Regions from separate parts of the Pantoea folii genome, predicted to be linked through region 4. Evidence: predicted binding sites of a transcription regulator. Region 4 holds the regulator's gene; each other region holds the start of a gene.
The links. Region 4 encodes CRP, which controls carbon source genes, mostly activating them, when cyclic AMP is high. Its sites were predicted from a motif close to ATGTGANNNNNNTCACAT; they were not measured.
Positions count from the first base shown of each region.

Region 1 (4,885 bases), on a different contig from region 4:
CGAGCAATCCGCAGCATTCCGTACCAAACTCATGTATTGTTGCTGAGAGTGATCTTTGCTTGCAGCGTTTCGCGCGGCTAATGAGAGGCTTTACCGCATGAGCGGTTGAAGATTGTCATTAGTCGCGAGGATGCAACTAAAGATCGGTAAACCCCGGCGAGCCAAAGAGCGCTCTGCCCCTCGAATTTAAGGACTTAAATTTTGCTGAACCCGATCGTACGCAAATTCCAATATGGTCAGCATACCGTCACGCTGGAAACCGGCATGATGGCGCGCCAGGCCACTGCAGCAGTTATGGCGAGCATGGACGACACCGCGGTATTCGTGACTGTTGTTGGCCAGAAAAAAACCAAACCAGGTCAGGATTTCTTCCCGCTGACGGTTAACTATCAGGAGCGTACTTACGCTGCTGGTCGTATCCCGGGTAGCTTCTTCCGTCGTGAAGGCCGTCCAAGCGAAGGCGAAACCCTGATTTCTCGTCTGATTGACCGTCCAGTGCGTCCACTGTTCCCGGAAGGTTTCATCAACGAAGTGCAGGTGATTGCGACCGTTGTGTCTGTTAACCCACAGGTTAACCCGGACATTGTTGCGATGATCGGTGCTTCTGCTGCATTAGCGCTGTCTGGTCTGCCATTCAATGGCCCAATCGGTGCTGCACGTGTGGGTTATATCAATGACCAATACGTTCTGAACCCAACCGCTGATGAAATTAAAACTTCACGTCTGGACCTGGTGGTTGCAGGTACTCAGAACGCGGTTCTGATGGTTGAATCTGAAGCAGAAGTACTGACAGAAGACCAGATGCTGGGCGCGGTGGTGTTCGGCCACGATCAGCAGCAGGTTGTTATCGAAAACATCAACGCACTGGTTGCTGAAGCAGGCAAACCACGTTGGGACTGGCAGCCAGAGCCAGCGAACGATGCACTGATTGCACGTGTTGCTGCACTGGCAGAAGCCGGTATCGCTGATGCTTACCGCATCACGGATAAACAAGAGCGTTACACTCAGGTTGGCGCAGTTAAAGACGCGACTATTGCTGCCCTTCAGGCTGAAGACGAAACGCTGGATGCTGGCGAAATCGCTGACATCGTTCACGATCTCGAGAAGAGCGTCGTGCGTAGCCGTATCATCCGTGGTGAGCCACGTATCGATGGCCGCGAAAAAGATATGATCCGTGGTCTGGATGTACGTACTGGCGTGCTGCCACGTACTCACGGTTCTTCTCTGTTCACCCGTGGTGAAACGCAGGCACTGGTTACCGCAACACTGGGTACCGCCCGTGATGCGCAGAACCTGGATGAGCTGATGGGCGAGCGTACTGATAGCTTCCTGTTCCACTATAACTTCCCTCCATACTCAGTGGGCGAAACCGGCATGGTTGGTTCACCGAAGCGTCGTGAAATTGGTCACGGTCGTCTGGCGAAGCGTGGCGTGCTGGCAGTCATGCCGAAGCAGGAAGAGTTCCCGTACACCGTCCGTGTAGTGTCAGAAATCACCGAATCTAACGGTTCTTCTTCAATGGCTTCTGTGTGTGGTGCTTCTCTGGCACTGATGGACGCAGGCGTACCGATCAAAGCAGCCGTAGCCGGTATTGCGATGGGTCTGGTTAAAGAAGACGAAAACTTCGTGGTTCTGTCTGACATCCTGGGCGATGAAGATCACCTCGGCGATATGGACTTCAAAGTAGCGGGTAGCCGCGACGGTATCACTGCACTGCAGATGGATATCAAAATTGAAGGTATCACCCGTGAGATCATGCAGGTTGCACTGAATCAGGCTAAGGGCGCGCGTCTGCACATCCTGAGCGTGATGGAGCAGGCCATCAGCACCCCACGTCAGGAAATCTCTGAGTTCGCACCACGTATCTATACCATCAAGATCAGCTCAGACAAGATCAAAGATGTTATTGGTAAAGGCGGTTCTGTTATTCGTGCGCTGACCGAAGAAACCGGCACCACCATCGAAATCGAAGATGATGGCACCGTGAAAATCGCAGCAACCGACGGCAACAAAGCGAAGGAAGCGATTCGTCGTATCGAAGAGATCACCGCTGAAATCGAAGTGGGTCGTATCTACTCTGGTAAAGTGACGCGTATCGTTGATTTCGGTGCCTTCGTGGCCATCGGCGGCGGTAAAGAAGGTCTGGTCCATATCTCTCAGATCGCTGATAAGCGTGTTGAGAAAGTGACCGACTATCTGCAGATGGGTCAGGAAGTTCCAGTGAAAGTGATGGAAGTGGACCGTCAGGGCCGCGTACGCCTGAGCATCAAAGAAGCGACAGAGCAGAAACCAGCGGAAGAAACCCCTGCTGCAACGAATGCATCTGACGCCGAGTAAGCGTTTACTGATTGGCCTCTCCCTGCAATTTGGGGAGAGGTATTTGGATCATCGCGAGGGCGGGAATCCTTGTGCACAGCAGGCGGATGACAGGATGGTTATCCCAATGTTTGTATTCGGGAGTGGGAAATGAAGCCTTTTTTGCGCTGGTGTTTTGTTGCGACAGCTATCACGCTGGCAGGATGCAGCAACTCCAATTGGCGTAAGAACGAAGTTCTGGCAGTACCTTTGCAGCCCACACTGCAGCAAGAGGTGATCCTGGCGCGAATGGAACAAATTCTTGCCAGTCGTGCCCTGACCGATGATGAACGCGCACAGCTATTATATGAGCGCGGAGTGTTGTATGATAGTTTGGGTCTGAGGGCATTAGCGCGGAACGATTTCTCGCAAGCGCTGTCTATAAGACCGGATATGCCTGAGGTGTTTAACTACCTCGGTATATATTTAACGCAGGCAGGCAACTTTGATGCTGCCTATGAAGCGTTTGATTCTGTACTTGAGCTTGATCCAACTTACAACTATGCGCATTTAAACCGTGGTATCGCCCTCTATTACGGCGGTCGATACAAGTTAGCGCAAGATGATCTGCTGGCGTTTTATCAAGACGATCCTAACGATCCTTTCCGCAGCCTTTGGCTCTATCTCGTTGAAAGCGATATGGATGCCGACAAGGCCAAAGTCACGCTGAGAGAGCGACATGACAAAGCGGTCCGGGACCAATGGGGATGGAATATTGTCGAGTTCTACCTTGGCGACATCAGTGAAAAAACGCTGATGGAACGTCTCAAGGCGGACGCAACGGATAACACCTCGCTCGCTGAACATCTCAGTGAAACCAACTTCTATTTAGGTAAGTACTACCTAAGTCTGGGGGAGAAGGACGACGCGAAAGCGTTGTTCAAACTGGCGGTCGCTAACAATGTTAACAACTTTGTTGAGCACCGATACGCATTGTTGGAACTGGCGCAACTCGGCCAGACACAAGACGATTTATCAGAATCTGACCAGCAATAGCTGACGAACTTTTATTGCCTGAATACTTGTAAAGTCATCATCTTCGAGGTGAGGGCTTTTCTGTTCGTCAAAACTTCTAATTTGAGCCGGTTCACACTTTTTGATGAAAATGACTGAAAATTTTCACGACGAGTTATGTAGACTGGCCGCCGCAATCCAAGAGGCACGTGTACTACATGACTGATATTCAAACCACTTTTTCTGACCTTGGCCTGAACGCTGACATCCTCGAATCACTGACCGGTATGGGCTACGAAAAGCCATCCCCAATCCAGGCTGAGTGTATTCCTCACCTGCTGGCGGGCCGTGATGTGCTGGGTATGGCGCAGACCGGGAGTGGTAAAACAGCGGCATTCTCCCTGCCGTTACTGAACAACATTGATCCATCTGTCCGCGCACCACAGATCCTGGTGCTGGCTCCAACCCGTGAACTGGCTGTTCAGGTTGCTGAAGCCATGACGGAATTCTCTAAACACATGCGTGGCGTGAACGTGGTTGCCCTGTACGGCGGCCAGCGCTATGACGTTCAGCTGCGCGCACTGCGCCAGGGACCACAGGTTGTCGTAGGTACGCCTGGTCGTCTGCTGGATCACCTGAAACGCGGCACGTTAGATCTGTCTAACCTGCGCGGCCTGGTGCTGGACGAAGCTGATGAAATGCTGCGTATGGGCTTCATCGAAGACGTTGAAACCATCATGGCGCAGATCCCAGACGGTCATCAGACCGCGCTGTTCTCAGCGACCATGCCAGAAGCGATTCGTCGTATCACCAAACGCTTCATGAAAGATCCACAGGAAGTGCGCATTCAGTCAAGCCTGACCACGCGTCCTGACATTTCTCAGTCTTACTGGACCGCTTATGGCCGTAAAACTGACGCGCTGGTGCGTTTCCTGGAAGCGGAAGACTTTGATGCTGCCATCATCTTCGTGCGTACCAAAAACGCTACGCTGGAAGTGGCTGAAGCGCTGGAGCGCAGCGGCTATAACAGCGCAGCACTGAACGGTGACATGAACCAGGCTCTGCGTGAGCAGACACTGGAGCGCCTGAAAGATGGTCGTCTGGATATCCTGATCGCGACCGACGTTGCAGCACGTGGTCTGGACGTTGAGCGTATCAGCCTGGTTGTTAACTATGACATCCCAATGGATGCTGAGTCTTACGTTCACCGTATCGGTCGTACCGGTCGTGCGGGTCGTGCTGGCCGTGCGCTGCTGTTCGTTGAGAACCGCGAGCGTCGTCTGCTGCGTAACATCGAACGCACCATGAAGTTGACTATTCCAGAAGTTGAACTGCCAAATGCAGAACTGCTGAGCGAGCGCCGTCTGGCTAAATTCGCCGCCAAAGTACAGCTGCAGCTGGAAAGCAGCGATCTGGATATGTACCGTGCACTGCTGAGCAAAATGCAGCCGGGCGAAGATCTGGATCTCGAAACACTGGCCGCAGCACTGCTGAAAATGGCACAGGGCGAACGTCCACTGATTCTGCCACCAGAAGCACCACGCCCACCACGTCGTGAGTTCCGCGACCGCGATGA
Region 1 covers NZ_JBWXON010000014.1:64,521-69,405, forward strand. Annotated here, with positions in the region: gene pnp (polyribonucleotide nucleotidyltransferase) at 202-2,337, shown strand; gene nlpI (lipoprotein NlpI) at 2,467-3,351, shown strand; gene yrbN (protein YrbN) at 3,461-3,535, shown strand; gene AC1MDE_RS16610 (DEAD/DEAH family ATP-dependent RNA helicase) at 3,528-4,885, shown strand, end outside.
Region 1: a site for CRP is predicted at 3,431-3,448, ahead of yrbN (protein YrbN). Genes of this name have one in related genera too.

Region 2 (4,885 bases), on a different contig from region 4:
GCGTATCGCTACATGGTGAAAGAGGGCGGATTTAACTATCTGCTGAAGAAGATCATCTGCCTGATGGTGATCAGTCTGCCGCTGTCGTGGTGGCTGATCCAGGGCTACGGCATCATGGGTGCCGCCTGGAGCGTCTTCATCTCTGAACTTCTGTCCCTCACCGTAATGAATTACTTCTTCAATAACGGCGTCATTCAGAAGATTCAAGTTTCCTCACTCAACTACAAAACCTACAAATGAGGTCCGATATGCTCAAGTTGAAAGATGAACTCAGAAGAAGTGTCCAGTACTTCATCAAGAAGATGCCCTGGGCTTACCAGGACCGCATCTATTACTTTCATAAATTCCGCAAACTGCCCAATTTGCGTCAACCGAAAGTGTTTAATGAGAAGGTGCTGTACCGGAAATTCGTTTTTGGCGATTACCAAATCTATGGCCGCCTGTCGGATAAATATTCGGTGCGCGAATACATCGCCGAGAAAGTGGGCAGCGAATACCTGATCCCACTGGTGTATGAGACCAGCGACCCGCACTCGCTGCATACGCTGCCGAGCTGGAAGAACACGGTAATTAAGCCCAATCACGGCTCCAATATGGTGGAAATTCTGCTGGAAGAGCCGGATGCGCTGAAGAAGCAGAAAATTATCAGTGACTGCCATCGCTGGTTGAAGACCGACTTTGCCAATGAAGCGCGTGAGATTCACTATCGCTACATCAAGCCGCGTATCCTGGTGGAGCAGTACATTGGTGATGGCAAAACCGCGCCGATTGATTACAAGTTTCACATGTTCAACAAGCGTGACGGCAGCTTTGAATATGTGCTTCAGGTAATTTACAACCGATGTAACCCGTTACTGTCGATGAATTTTTATGTGAACAACCTCAATGAGGCGTACCACAAAATTCGCGATACCGGGCTGGATGTGAATCCACAAATGGCGCAGTTACAGCACGCATTAGCGCTGAGTAAAACCCTGGCGAGCGATTTTGATTATGTGCGTGTGGACTGGTATATCGATGGTGATCGGATTTACTTTGGCGAGCTGACGTTTACGCCAGGTGCCGGGTTGGTAACCGGGTTGGACCGTGGATTAAACCAGATGATGGGTGATATGTGGATTCAAGACCGCCGCGGTACGCAGATACCGGGTGTGACGGTGCCGGAAGTCGCTATTCCAGCCGTATTGAAGAAAATTTGAGTATCACACAGCAAAATAAAAAACCCCGCTTAGCGGGGTTTTTTATTAGCTGCGATTAAGGCATCGGCCAATCAGCAGGCGTCTGGCTCATCACTTCAACGAAGGCGTTTTTGGAGATTTCCATGAAGTTGTGCAGATTTTCCATGCTGAGGGTAATGCCGAGCAGGCCGGTAACGAACCAGCATGACATGCCTACACCAATACCGCCGCACATCAGTGCCATCACGTGGTGACTGTTCTGACGCAGTTTAATTTTCATGGTGCTGGCAAAGAACATCATGATGGCGCTGAGTAGCTCCCAACGCATGACGATTAAACTGGTGGTTAACGTAGCCATCTGCAAAAACCTCTTCAAATCAGTAATATCCCTGACATTGATTGGACATCACTGGCGGCAAAGAAGGAGGGTCAGGGAGGCCCTTCTGGCCGTCTTACGCGGGGGTAAATCTGTGACTTGGGTCACATTATATCACCCGATTTGAAAGTTTGAACAAAATTTATACCTGGTATGGTAGAAAGATTTTTATCGAAGCGGGGGAGATGGCAGAGGCAAAGCGGGAAGGTGCGCCCGTGAAGGGCGCGCAGAATGTCACTGAACCGGGCAGCACTCGCCGGTTGTGCGCTGGGCAAAGCTGTTCATGTTTTCACTGCAATCGAAACTCAGCAGACGCGGACGCTGAATCATCGCCTGACGGCGCATGGTGTGACGATAGGCGGTCGGCGTCTGGGAAAACTGACGGCGGAACACGCGCGAAAAAGTTTGCTGTGAATCGTAACCGTATTGCATCGCGATATCGAACACTGGACGCTGGGTCTGGCGTAACGCTTCAGCGGCCAGAGTCAGGCGGCGCTCACGAATATAGCCACCCAGCGTTTGTTTCGTCACGGTACGGAACATACGCTGCAGGTGCCATTTTGAGTAGCCAGATTTTGCTGCCACTTCGTCGATCGACAGGGCCTTATCCAGATTTTCATCGATCCAATGTGTCAGTGAATGAATGATTTCCTGTTGCATCATAGCCTCATCCTTCTGAAAGGTTTATCGGGTTTGAAATTCGAAGTTTTGATGGGGTGCGAGTATAATTCCTCAAGTTAACTTGAGGTAAAGGCCCTAAATGAAAAAAGAACGCAATTACCCAAAACCGGTGTTAACGCCGGGTGAAGTGGCGAAACGTAGCGGCGTGGCCGTTTCCGCGCTGCACTTTTATGAAACCAAAGGTTTAATTTTCAGTTCGCGCAATGGCGGCAATCAACGGCGTTACAGCCGCGATGTGCTGCGCCGTGTGGCGATTATCAAGATTGCGCAGCGCATCGGTATTCCGCTGGCCACTGTCAGCGACAGTTTGATGCATGTACCAGCCAACAAGCGTATGTCGACGCAGGAGTGGGATGCGCTGACGCAGCACTGGCGTGAAGAGCTGGATAAGCGTATCGAAACCCTGACGCGCCTGCGTAACGATTTGGACGGGTGTATTGGCTGTGGCTGCTTATCGATGCGTGATTGTCCACTGCGCAATCCCGGTGACCGTCTGGCACAGCAAGGTTCGGGGGCGGTGTTACTCGATCCTGAGCAAGACGAGCACAAAGGTTAATCCGCTATACTTGCCGGGAGACTTTGACCGGCAAGGAAAACCGCATGATTACCGTTCACCATCTGGAAAATTCCCGTTCGCATCGCGTGTTGTGGCTGCTGGAAGAGCTGTCGGTGCCGTATCAAATTAAACGTTATCAGCGCGAAGACACGCTGCTGGCACCAGAGTCATTAAAGAAAATTCACCCGTTGGGGAAGTCGCCGGTTATTACTGATGGCAATCGGGTGATCGCCGAGTCAGGGGCGATTCTGGCGTATCTGCAGCAGAAATATGACAGCGAGCATTTGTTCGCCATCACGGACGAGGATGAACAGATTCAGGCGCGTTACTGGCTGCATTACGCAGAAGGGTCGCTGATGCCATTGCTGGTGATGAAGCTGGTGTTTGGGCAACTCGGGAAGAAGCCGGTGCCGTGGATTTTACGTCCGGCAGGCGTGGCGTTGAGCAAAGGGATTCAGAAGGCCTGGTTGAACAAGCAGCTAAAACTGCACGGCGACGTGATTGAGCAGCATCTTAGCCAGCATCGTTATTTCGCCGGGTCACGGTTTAGCATCGCCGATGTGCAGATGAGTTTCCCGCTGCTGGCGTTGCAAGTGCGGGGATCGCTGAATGAGATGCCGTCCACCGCGCGCTGGCTGGAAGCAATGCAGCAACGTGCTGCCTGGCAACGCGCGATTGAGCAGGGCGGGGTTATCTCGTTCAGCTAAGTTGGTTAGTTGCTGTTGATTGAGTGCTGTGGATTAGCCGCTGTGAGTTGGGTGTTGTGGATTATCGCTGTGGGTTGGGTGCCATGCCCAACAAAGGCCCGCCCGATCGCAAAGGAATAACGCATCCATGCAGATCGGCCGCGCCGTCCATGGCGCGGACGCTTTGCTCTTCGGGCGGGCCTTTGCTGGGCCTCGACTTGGTTATCGCTTCAAGTTGCAGCAACCTCACACCTCTGGTGCGGTGGGTGAGGAAAATTTTGCGATGAATGGAACATGCTTTGATATTCCACGCATCCATGGCGCGGACGCTTTGCTCTTAGGGTGGATATTTGCTGGACCCCAAGTTGGACATCGCTTCAAATTGTAGCAACCTCATACTTCGGGTGCAGTTGGTGAGGAAAACCAGGCGATAAATTGAAAAAACCAAGATTTTCCAGCCAGTTCCGACCCCTTAAGTTTCGCCAAAAGCAGTGTAACCACATTGTTAACCCGCGTCAGTCTGCGCTTTATCCTGCCTGATAATCGATTAGTAGTTGAAAACCCCATAGCAAACGCCAGATAATCGTTTGCCTTTTTCCGTGTCCTCCTTTTACGACCTGGAATACGCGGCCACGTAAACGTTTGCCTCTTTTCTCTTTGAGAACCTTCACCAGGATGATGCGCAAACGCGGGCCGTGGGGCTCATTACATCTTAAAAAACGCAGAGGATTTACTATGTCTGGCGATTCACGCCCGGCCAGTGGAAAACTGGACGCCTGGTTCAACATCTCGGCACGCGGCAGCAGCGTGCGTCAGGAAATTTTGGCGGGTTTAACCACCTTTTTAGCCATGGTTTACTCCGTCATTGTCGTACCGGGTATGCTGGGTAAAGCCGGCTTCTCGCCGACCGCTGTGTTTGTGGCAACCTGCCTGGTCGCCAGCTTTGGTTCGATCATCATGGGATTGTGGGCCAACCTGCCCATGGCGATCGGCTGTGCGATTTCCCTGACCGCCTTCACCGCGTTTAGCCTGGTGCTGGGCCAGCACATTAGCGTCCCGGTTGCCCTTGGCGCGGTATTCCTGATGGGCTTGCTGTTCACGTTGATTTCGGTCACCGGGATTCGCGCCTGGATTTTGCGTAACCTGCCGATGGGCGTGGCGCACGGCACGGGAGTCGGTATTGGCCTGTTCCTGCTGCTGATTGCGGCCGATGGTATTGGCCTGGTTGTGAAGAACCCGGCGCCGGGCTTGCCGGTGGCTCTCGGCCACTTCACCTCGTTCCCGGTGATCATGGCGCTGATTGGGCTGGCAGCCATCTTTGGTCTGGAAAAACGTCGTGTGCCAGGCGGAATTTTGCTGACCATCGTAGCGATTTCGGTAGTGGGTTTGATCTTTGATCCTGCGGTGA
Region 2 covers NZ_JBWXON010000008.1:119,163-124,047, reverse strand. Annotated here, with positions in the region: gene AC1MDE_RS11585 (oligosaccharide flippase family protein) at 1-240, shown strand, start outside; gene AC1MDE_RS11580 (ATP-grasp fold amidoligase family protein) at 249-1,199, shown strand; gene AC1MDE_RS11575 (YjcB family protein) at 1,255-1,536, opposite strand; gene soxS (superoxide response transcriptional regulator SoxS) at 1,789-2,217, opposite strand; gene soxR (redox-sensitive transcriptional activator SoxR) at 2,315-2,791, shown strand; gene AC1MDE_RS11560 (glutathione S-transferase family protein) at 2,836-3,498, shown strand; gene AC1MDE_RS11555 (NCS2 family permease) at 4,213-4,885, shown strand, end outside.
Region 2: a site for CRP is predicted at 1,647-1,664, ahead of AC1MDE_RS11575 (YjcB family protein). Genes of this name have one in related genera too.

Region 3 (4,885 bases), on a different contig from region 4:
TAATTGCGCTCTGGGTTTCGCTGAGATGGCGTGCGCCCATTAAAAAAAGTGGGATAACGATCAGCAAAACCACATAGCAATAGCAGGTGGCCACAGGCAACAACAACACCCCAGCAAAGTGCGGCTGACGCAGCAATGCCAGGCTAAACACGGGATGGGCGACACGCTGCGTATGGCGAATGAAGCGCCAACCCGCCAGCAACGTCACGACAATGCCGACGATCGCGGCTGAGGACGATACGCCATATTGGGGTAACAGGATCAGCGTGGTGGTGAGCGCAAGGAGAGCGAGACTAAACAGTGCCGTGCCGCGAATATCTGCCGGTGGGGAATGTGTCGCTGGCGCGGACACCACACTGAACTGACCCACCAAACCCACGATGGCCGCCAGAGCGGACAGCAGCGCATACACCCAACGCCAGCTGAGCGCATCGGTTATCACGCCCATTAACAGTGGACCAAACGCCAGCCCGACGCCAAACAGCGTGCCGAGCAAACTAAATGCCCGCGTGCGAGCCGGCCCACTATAAAGATGGGCCAGTGCAGTTGCTCCGCCGGCCAACGTAAGTGCTGCGGCAATGCCCTGTAATGCACGATAAATGCCGAGGATATAGGTGCTGTCTGTTAGGGCAATCAGCAATGAGCTGAGGGAGAAAAGAGCCAGCCCTGCGATGAACACCCGTTTGTAACGCAGTTTGTCTGCCGCCACACCTGCCGCCAGCAAGCCGCTACCGAAAGTTAACATAAAACCGTTGGTTAACCATGCCAGCGATAGGGGCCCACCATGTAAGGCGTGGCTGATGGCGGGAGTGGTGACCACGCCGCCAGTAAAACTTAAAGGCAGTAACAGCGCCGCCAGCAAAATAGCCAGGGTTGCGCTAATCCTGAAGCCTGTCAAAGAGGGAGAACTGATTTCCGCCATCGTTTATCTCGCAAATGTTGGGGTAGATGACGCCGCATATTATTGAGGATATAAAAGGGGGTAAATGGGGTTTGGCTCCAGACTTTGCGGACAAAAGGTTTCTTATCATGGACAGTATTTCGGCATTAACCTCCTTTGTGCGCACGGCTGAAACACTCAGTTTTGTGCAGGCGGCACAGCTGTTGGGAATTTCTGCTTCGGCAGTGGGGAAAAACGTTGCCCGGCTTGAGCAACAGTTGGGCGTGCGGTTGTTCAACCGCAGTACGCGCAGTGTGAGCCTGACGGTTGAAGGTGCGTTGCTATTGGCACGCACACGTCCCATTCTGGAACAGCTGCGTGATGTTGAGGCCGAGATGACTCAAACGGTGGCGCATCCGAGCGGTAAACTGCATGTGTCGCTGCCGGTGGTTGGATATCGGCTGATAACGCCGTTGCTGCCTCAATTTAGTCAGCTCTATCCTGATGTTGAATTGGATTGTGATTTTAGTGATCGGCTGGTCAATGTCATCGATGAAGGTTTTGACGTCGCGATTCGCAGCGGCGAGATGCAGGATTCACGTTTACAGGCGAGAGCGTTGGGGCCTTTTCGTTTTGTGCTGTGTGCCAGCCCAGCCTATATTGCCGCGCACGGCAGGCCAGCATTAAGTGCAGATCTTATCGATCACCACTGTATCCTTTTCCGCTTTCCCGCCACGGGATTGATTCAACATTGGGAGCTGGACGATCTGCGGGTGACGGGGGATTTCCAACCCGTAAAAAAGCTGACGGTGAATAACATTGAAGCCATGGTGCAGAGTACGCTGGCCGGAATGGGGATCAGCTATGTGCCGGATTTCGTCGTCTGGGAATTACTGGACCAGGGCGAGTTGATTGAAGTGCTGCCGGGAAGCTGTATCCGCGAAAGTGGTTTTTCGGCCATTTGGCCAGGGCGCTATTTATCACCGCGCGTACGTTGTTTTATCGATTTTCTGGCAGAACACTGGCCGGTGTCGCGCCGGCAATAAAAAACGGCGACATCACTGTCGCCGTTTTTCACACTGATTTCAGCATCAGAACTTGTAGTTAAAGTTCGCGCCGTACAGCCAGGCTTTGCCTTCGGAGTTAAAGGTGTAAGGGCCTTCTTTCACCGTGACTTTCTGGCCGTGCATGTAAGAGATACCGAGGTCAACTGACGCATTTTCATTGAAGGCATAAGAAGCACCGGCGCTCAACCACAGACGGTCCTGATCCGGAATTGAGATAGAGCGTTTGTCGGCAGGAACCGGGCTATCATCAAACGCGATACCGGTACGGAAGGTCCAGTTATCGTCGTAGAAGTAAGTGGTACCCAGTGCGATGCGATATGCATCCTTGAAGCCTTCATCTTTATAGAACAGCGTCTGACCATTGCTGCCAGTGGCCTTCAGCTCCTGGAACTGGCTCCAGCTGGTGTAGGTCAGGCTATAGTGTACGGCCCACTGCGGTGCCACTTTATGCCAGCCCGACACTTCCCACATCTCTGGCAGGTTCAGCGTGAGTGAACCCGGAATGGTCTGGCCGCTGGTGCCATATGGCAGACCTAAAGCAATCGCCTGCGGTGTACCGTTGTAAGCCGTTGGAATGCTGCTCTTATAATCGCCGTCAAAGTCGATTTTCACTTCTGAACGATAGGTGAAGCCGAAGCGGTTGTTTTTATCCACTTCATAAAGGATGCCGGCGTTCCAGCCGTAACCCCATTCGTCACCTTTCAGGTGGGCAACCTGAGTATCCGCTGGCATGCCGACGCGAGCGCCGGCTTCACCCGCATAACGTTCGATTTTTGCTTTAGCGTAAACCGCATCAAAGCCAACACCAAAGCTGAAGTGCTCATTCAAACGATAAGCGGTGCTAAGGTTAAAGTTACCGGTCATCAGGTCGGTTTTACCACCGTAACCGCCGGCGGTGTAACCGTCATTGAACTCTGTCGCCAGACCATAGTTAGAGGTGACGGATGCGCCTACCCACCACTGATCGTTAATCGGATGAACGTAATGGAGGTTAGGGATCCACTGATTCGGTGCGATGTTTTTCGCATTCAGGCTGTTGCCGGTTGGGCTCTGGCCGCTGATATCCACTTCCGGATCAATATAAACGGTACCGATGGAGAAAGAAGGGCGATCCATCAATGCCATGGTCGCCGGGTTACGACTGGCAGATGCGGCGGTATCGCCCATCGCACCTTCACCCGAATAAGCACGACCTAAACCAATTGCTGAGAATTCATTAAGTTGAAAGCCTGCGGCGTAAACCTGGGAAGAGATAAGCGCCACTGCAGCTGCCACAGCTGACTTTGCAAACAGGTTCTTATGGTTCATGACCACAACCTCATCTAGATTTATTATTAAACGTTGTTACGTCGCGTAACAAAGGACGGCGGATTGTAGGGACTGATGACAAAGGCACATATCAGACCAGTGCGACGAGTATAGGTCTGACCTGTGTATATGTTGCAATAATGTTTTTTAAATATTTCCGATTTGATCGATAAAATCAGATCTGCTTAACAAAATCTTGTCGATGCTCATCTAGCATAGCGGTCAAATTTGTTCTGGATCAATTTTTAGTGTGATATTCGTCACTTAGCCGCTGAGAGATAGAAGCCAGACCGCGCGGGGCGTACACTTTGTGTCAGAAAATGATCCGATTGTGTCGATTTATCGTCAGGAGAAAACAATGACTGATGCCATTAAAAAATGCAGTGCCACGGAAACGGCGGCGTGCTGCTGCGTAGATGTAGGCACCGTAATGGACAATACCGATTGCACGGCGAGCTGGTCTGGCGCTTTTGCCAATCGTCATGCGGCTGAAGCGATGCTGAAGCACCTGACGGACAAAGCGCGTCAGGTTGAATCCGAGCCTTGCGAGATTCACGCAGAATTCATTGAAGAAGCGCCAGGCATACGCCTGAATGTTGATTTCACTTTTGCCTGCCAGGCCGAAACCTTGATTTTTCAACTCGGCTTACGCTAATCCTGTCGCTGCCGGAAGCCCTTCCGGCAGCGTTTTCTCTTTTTCGTGTCTTCCCTCGCACTTTTTTTCTTCTGTTATTGGCGACTGAGCAACACCTGGTTAACACTGATGATCAGGTCAGACCTGTTTGGCAATGATGCTACGGTCGTAAATTACAGGTGAGTGCAATGAGCAAAGCGCAGCCGCTGCTGACGCGTCAGGGCGAACGAATCGCCATAACCCATGGATTACGCACGCCTTTCGCCCGTCAGGCGAGTGATTTTCATGGCATTCCCGCGCTGGAGTTGGGGCGCATGGTGGTGTCAGAGTTGATGGCGCGCAGCGAATTGCCGGTCGACGTTATCGATCAACTGGTATTTGGCCAGGTGGTGCAAATGCCGGAAGCGCCCAATATTGCGCGCGAAATCGTGCTGAGCAGCGGATTGAGCGTGCACACTGATGCGTACAGCGTCAGTCGTGCCTGTGCCACCAGTTTTCAGGCGGTGGCGAATGTGGCGGAAAGCCTGATGGCGGGCACCATTGATGCGGGTATTGCCGGTGGTGCAGACTCCTCATCGGTACTGCCTATTGGCGTCAGCAAGACGCTGGCGCGCGCGTTGGTCGATCTCAACAAAGCACGAACCTTCAGCAAAAAGCTGCAAATCTTACGCCGTCTGCGCCCACGCGATCTGTTGCCGGTGCCGCCTGCGGTTGCAGAGTATTCCACCGGCTTACGCATGGGTGATACCGCCGAACAAATGGCGAAAACCCACGGCATCACACGTGAACAACAAGATGCTCTGGCGCTGCGCTCACATCAGCACGCAGCACGTGCCTGGCAGTCAGGCGTGCTGGCGCAGGAAGTGATGGCGGCCTTTGTACCGCCATGGAAAGCACCAATTGAGCAGGACAACAACATTCGCTTTAATGCCAGCGCTAGCGACTACGCAAAATTGCGACCGGCCTTTGATCGTCGCCACGGTTCCGTCACGGCAG
Region 3 covers NZ_JBWXON010000016.1:52,507-57,391, reverse strand. Annotated here, with positions in the region: gene AC1MDE_RS18050 (MFS transporter) at 1-922, opposite strand, end outside; gene AC1MDE_RS18045 (LysR family transcriptional regulator) at 1,030-1,926, shown strand; gene fadL (long-chain fatty acid transporter FadL) at 1,972-3,255, opposite strand; gene AC1MDE_RS18035 (YfcZ/YiiS family protein) at 3,614-3,910, shown strand; gene fadI (acetyl-CoA C-acyltransferase FadI) at 4,078-4,885, shown strand, end outside.
Region 3: a site for CRP is predicted at 3,504-3,521, ahead of AC1MDE_RS18035 (YfcZ/YiiS family protein). Genes of this name have one in related genera too.

Region 4 (4,885 bases):
AAAGACGATCCCTTTATGACCGATGCAGTAATCCCGCAGCCGGCGCAACTGTCGCCTTCCATTGAATATCAGCTGACACAACAAGGCGGGCACGTTGGCTTTGTTGGCGGTACGTTAATGAAGCCGAAAATGTGGCTGGAACAGCGTGTGCCTGACTGGCTTTCAACCTATCTGGATGTGTGATCGTGATTATTCCCTGGCAAGAACTTGAAGTCGCAACACTGGAAAACCTGATTGAAACTTTCGTGCTGCGCGAGGGAACCGACTATGGTGAGCAGGAGCGCAGCCTGGAACAAAAAGTCGCCGACGTGCGCCGCCAGCTGGAGCGCGGAGACGTTGTGCTGGTGTGGTCGGAACTGCATGAATCCGTCAACATTATGCCGAAAGGCGAGTTTCGCGGTTAATGCACCGCGCAGTAATTCGTGGTAACAATGCTCATCGCCCGACTTCACAGGGAGTTCTGTTATGTCAGCCAGGCATCCAATCATTGCCGTGACCGGTTCCAGCGGTGCCGGTACCACGACCACCAGCCTCGCCTTCCGTAAGATTTTCCAGCAGCTGAATCTGCATGCTGCGGAAGTGGAAGGTGACAGTTTTCACCGTTATACCCGTCCAGAAATGGATATGGCGATCCGTAAGGCACGCGATCTGGGCCGTCATATTAGCTACTTCGGTCCGGAAGCCAATGACTTCGGGCTGCTGGAACAGACGTTTAAGCATTACGGAAAAACCGGGCTGGGTGAGTCGCGCAAATATCTGCACACCTACGACGAAGCGGTGCCGTGGAATCAGGTGCCGGGCACCTTTACGCCCTGGCAGCCGCTGCCGGAAAACACTGACGTGCTGTTCTATGAAGGATTACACGGTGGCGTGGTTACACAGCAGCACAACGTCGCCGAGCATGTCGATTTGCTGGTCGGCGTGGTGCCGATTGTCAATCTGGAGTGGATTCAAAAGCTGGTGCGCGACACCAGCGAGCGCGGCCATTCCCGTGAAGCGGTGATGGATTCAGTGGTGCGTTCAATGGAGGATTATATCAACTTCATCACGCCGCAGTTCTCGCGCACCCACATCAACTTCCAGCGTGTACCTACGGTGGATACGTCAAACCCATTTGCCGCACGTGAAATTCCCTCACTCGATGAAAGCTTTGTGGTGATTCACTTCCGTGGACTGGAAGGCATTGCTTACCCTTACCTGCTGGCGATGATCCAGGGCTCGTTCATTTCGCATATGAACACGCTGGTGGTGCCGGGCGGCAAAATGGGGCTGGCAATGGAGTTAATCATGACGCCACTGGTGCAGCGGCTGATTGAAGGTAAACGGATTGAATAATCCAGAAATTCTGTAGCGGCGGCCGTTTGGCCGCCCACTTATGTTATCGCTCAATCACTTCGTAACTGTGCGTCATTTTCACACTATTGCCGAGCATGATCGCCACCGAGCAATACTTCTCCGCCGACAGATCGACGGCCCGCGCCACCGCTTTATCGCTTAGCGCTGTGCCGCTAACGATAAAATGCAGGTTGATTTGCGTAAAAATACGTGGCGCTTCTTCCCGGCGCTCGGAGGTGAGTTTCACCTCGCAGTCAGCCACATCATTTCGGCCTTTTTGCAGGATCGATACCACGTCAATCGCGCTACAGCCGCCTGCTGCCATCAAAACCATCTCCATCGGGCTTGGCGCTTTGTCACCCGAGTTACCGTCCATTAATACCTGATGGCCTGATGAGGATTCTCCGAGAAAGGTCAGCCCTTCCACCCATTTCACTCGTGCCTGCATTATTCTTTCTCCTGAAGTGGCGGTTTTGCCGCCAGAGTACGCTTTCACTTGATAAACAGCAATCCAGACTCTTCCGCCTGTTGCTGAAGCGAGACAACAGAAGACAGCTTGCAAAAGCTGTGCTACAAACAGTGCTGAAAATATTTTCGTCATCACAGACGAAGGCGGGAAGAATCAAAAGCGTAGCTTAAGAATCACCCGGAAATAATTTTCCTTTACTGGAAACGCTCGACGATTACACCGCCTGACAGGGAAAACTGCCCCCTGTGTTTTGGGCACGATTACAACAGAGGATAATAGCGAATGGTTCTCGGCAAACCGCAAACAGACCCTACACTCGAATGGTTCCTGTCCCATTGCCATATTCACAAATATCCGTCCAAAAGCACGCTCATCCATCAGGGTGAGAAAGCGGAAACGCTGTACTACATCGTGAAAGGTTCCGTTGCGGTTCTGATCAAAGATGAAGAAGGCAAAGAGATGATCCTCTCCTACCTCAATCAGGGAGACTTCATCGGCGAACTCGGCCTGTTTGAAGAAGGCCAGGAACGTAGTGCCTGGGTACGTGCTAAGACTGCCTGCGAAGTGGCTGAAATTTCCTACAAAAAATTCCGTCAGCTGATTCAGGTAAACCCGGATATTTTAATGCGACTTTCGTCGCAAATGGCGCGTCGTCTGCAAGTCACCTCCGAGAAAGTGGGCAACCTTGCCTTCCTCGATGTGACGGGCCGTATTGCGCAAACACTGCTTAATCTGGCGAAACAACCCGATGCGATGACGCACCCCGACGGGATGCAAATCAAAATCACACGTCAGGAGATTGGTCAGATCGTGGGTTGCTCACGCGAAACCGTGGGTCGTATCCTGAAAATGCTGGAAGATCAGAACCTGATCTCCGCACACGGTAAAACCATCGTCGTCTACGGCACCCGCTAATTTCTTATCACCCACGGCGTGATGGCAACATCGCGCCGTTTTTGTTTGCGATGAGCTGATGTGGCGCCGAATCATCTATCATCCTGAGGTCAACTACGCACTGCGGCAAACGCTGGTGCTGTGCCTGCCTGTGGCACTAGGCTGGCTGTTTGGCGATCTGCAAAAAGGCCTGCTGTTCTCCTTAGTGCCTGCCTGCTGCAACATGGCGGGTCTCGATACCCCGCATAAACGCTTCTTTAAACGCCTGATTGTCGGCGGCTCCCTGTTTGCCACCGCCAGTTTTCTGATCCAATTTCTCACCAGTGACGCCATTCCGTTACCGCTGATCCTGTTTGTGCTGCCGCTGCTGATAGGCGTGACCGGCGAAATCAGCCCGCTGCACGGTCGCTTGTTGCCCGCCACACTGATTGCCGCCATCTTTAGCCTCAGCCTGGTAGGACGCATGCCCATGTGGGTGCCGCCGCTGCTGTATATCGGCGGCACGCTATGGTATGGCCTGTTTAACTGGTTCTGGTTCTGGCTGTGGAAAGAGCAGCCGATGCGCGAAACGCTCAGTCTGCTGTATCGGGAACTGGCGGATTACTGCGATGCCAAGTACACCTTGCTGACGCAGCTCACCGATCCGGAAAAAGCGCTGCCGCCGCTGCTGGCGCGTCAGCAAAAAGCCGTTGACCTGATCACCACCTGCTATCAGCAGATGCACATGCTCTCTGCCAGCCGCGATAACAGCCACAAGCGCCTGACGCGGGCTTTCCAGGTGGCGCTTGATTTGCAGGAGCACATCTCGGTGAGCCTGCACCAGCCGGAAGAAGTGCAAAAGCTGGTCGAGCAGAGTCACGCCGAAGCGGTGATCCGCTGGAATGCCAAAACCATCTCTGCGCGTCTGCGCCTGTTGGCCGATGCCATTCTCTATCATCAATTGCCCGATCGCTTCCACATGGAAAAGCAGCTCGGCGCGCTGGAAAAAATTGCGCGCCAGCATCCCGACAATCCGGTGGGCAACTTCTGCTATTACCATTTCAGCCGCATCGCCCGCGTGCTGCGCACCCAGAAACCTTTATACACCCGTGACCTGATGGCCGATCGCCAGCGCCGTTTGCCGCTGTTCCCGGCGCTGCGCAGCTATCTTTCGCTCAAGTCCGCTGCATTGCGCACCGCGGCTCGTATTTCGGTGATGCTGATGTTCGGCAGTGCGCTGGCGCTGTTCTTTAATATTCCCAAGCCTTACTGGATTCTGATGACCATCATGTTTGTCAGCCAGAATGGCTACAGCGCCACACGAGTGCGTATCCAGCACCGTGCGCTGGGGACCTTTGCCGGATTGCTGATCGCCGCAGGATCGCTACGGCTCGAAGTGCCCGAATCGATCACCCTGCTGTTTATGCTGGCCATCACCCTCGCCAGCTATCTGGTCACGCGCAAGTATTACGGCTGGTCGATGATTGGCTTCACCGTGACGGCGGTGTATTCGCTCCAGCTGTTGTCGCTGAACGGGGCGCAGTTCCTGCTGCCGCGCATGATGGATACCCTGATGGGCTGCCTGATCGCCTTTGCCGGTATGATCTGGCTGTGGCCACAGTGGCAGAGCGGATTACTGCGCAGCAACGCGCATGATGCGCTGGAGGCTTATCAGGAAGCCTTGCGGATGTTGCTGGGGCCGGAGCAATCTCCTGAAAAGCTGGCTTACCAGCGCATGAAGGTCAATCAGGCGCACAATGCACTGTTCAACTCACTGAATCAGGCATCGAGCGAACCGGGCTTCAACGCGCAGTACCTGAAAGATATGCGCATGTGGGTCACCCACAGCCAGTTCATTGTGGAGCATATTAACGCGATGACGATCCTGGCGCGTGAGCACACCATGCTGACGCCGAAGCTGGCGGAACGCTATCTGCAATCCTGTGAAATTGCGCTGCAGCGCTGTCAGCAGCGACTGGCGTATGACGGGCCAGGCAATGACAGCAATATTCTGGAAGCGCCGGAGAATATGAATGAAGGGCCGGTAACGATTGTCGAGCAGCATGTGAAGCGCATCCTGCAACACCTGAATGTGATGCACACCATCTCTTCACTGGCCTGGAGCCAGCGACCACATCACGGCCGCTGGCTGAAAGTTTTACGTCCGAAAGGATGATTACGCCGCCAGCACTTTCTCAATCGCTTGGG
Region 4 covers NZ_JBWXON010000022.1:45,207-50,091, forward strand. Annotated here, with positions in the region: gene AC1MDE_RS21795 (hydrolase) at 1-183, shown strand, start outside; gene AC1MDE_RS21800 (YheU family protein) at 186-404, shown strand; gene AC1MDE_RS21805 (phosphoribulokinase) at 466-1,335, shown strand; gene AC1MDE_RS21810 (OsmC family protein) at 1,379-1,783, opposite strand; gene crp (cAMP-activated global transcriptional regulator CRP) at 2,087-2,719, shown strand; gene AC1MDE_RS21820 (YccS/YhfK family putative transporter) at 2,778-4,853, shown strand; gene argD (bifunctional acetylornithine/succinyldiaminopimelate transaminase) at 4,854-4,885, opposite strand, start outside.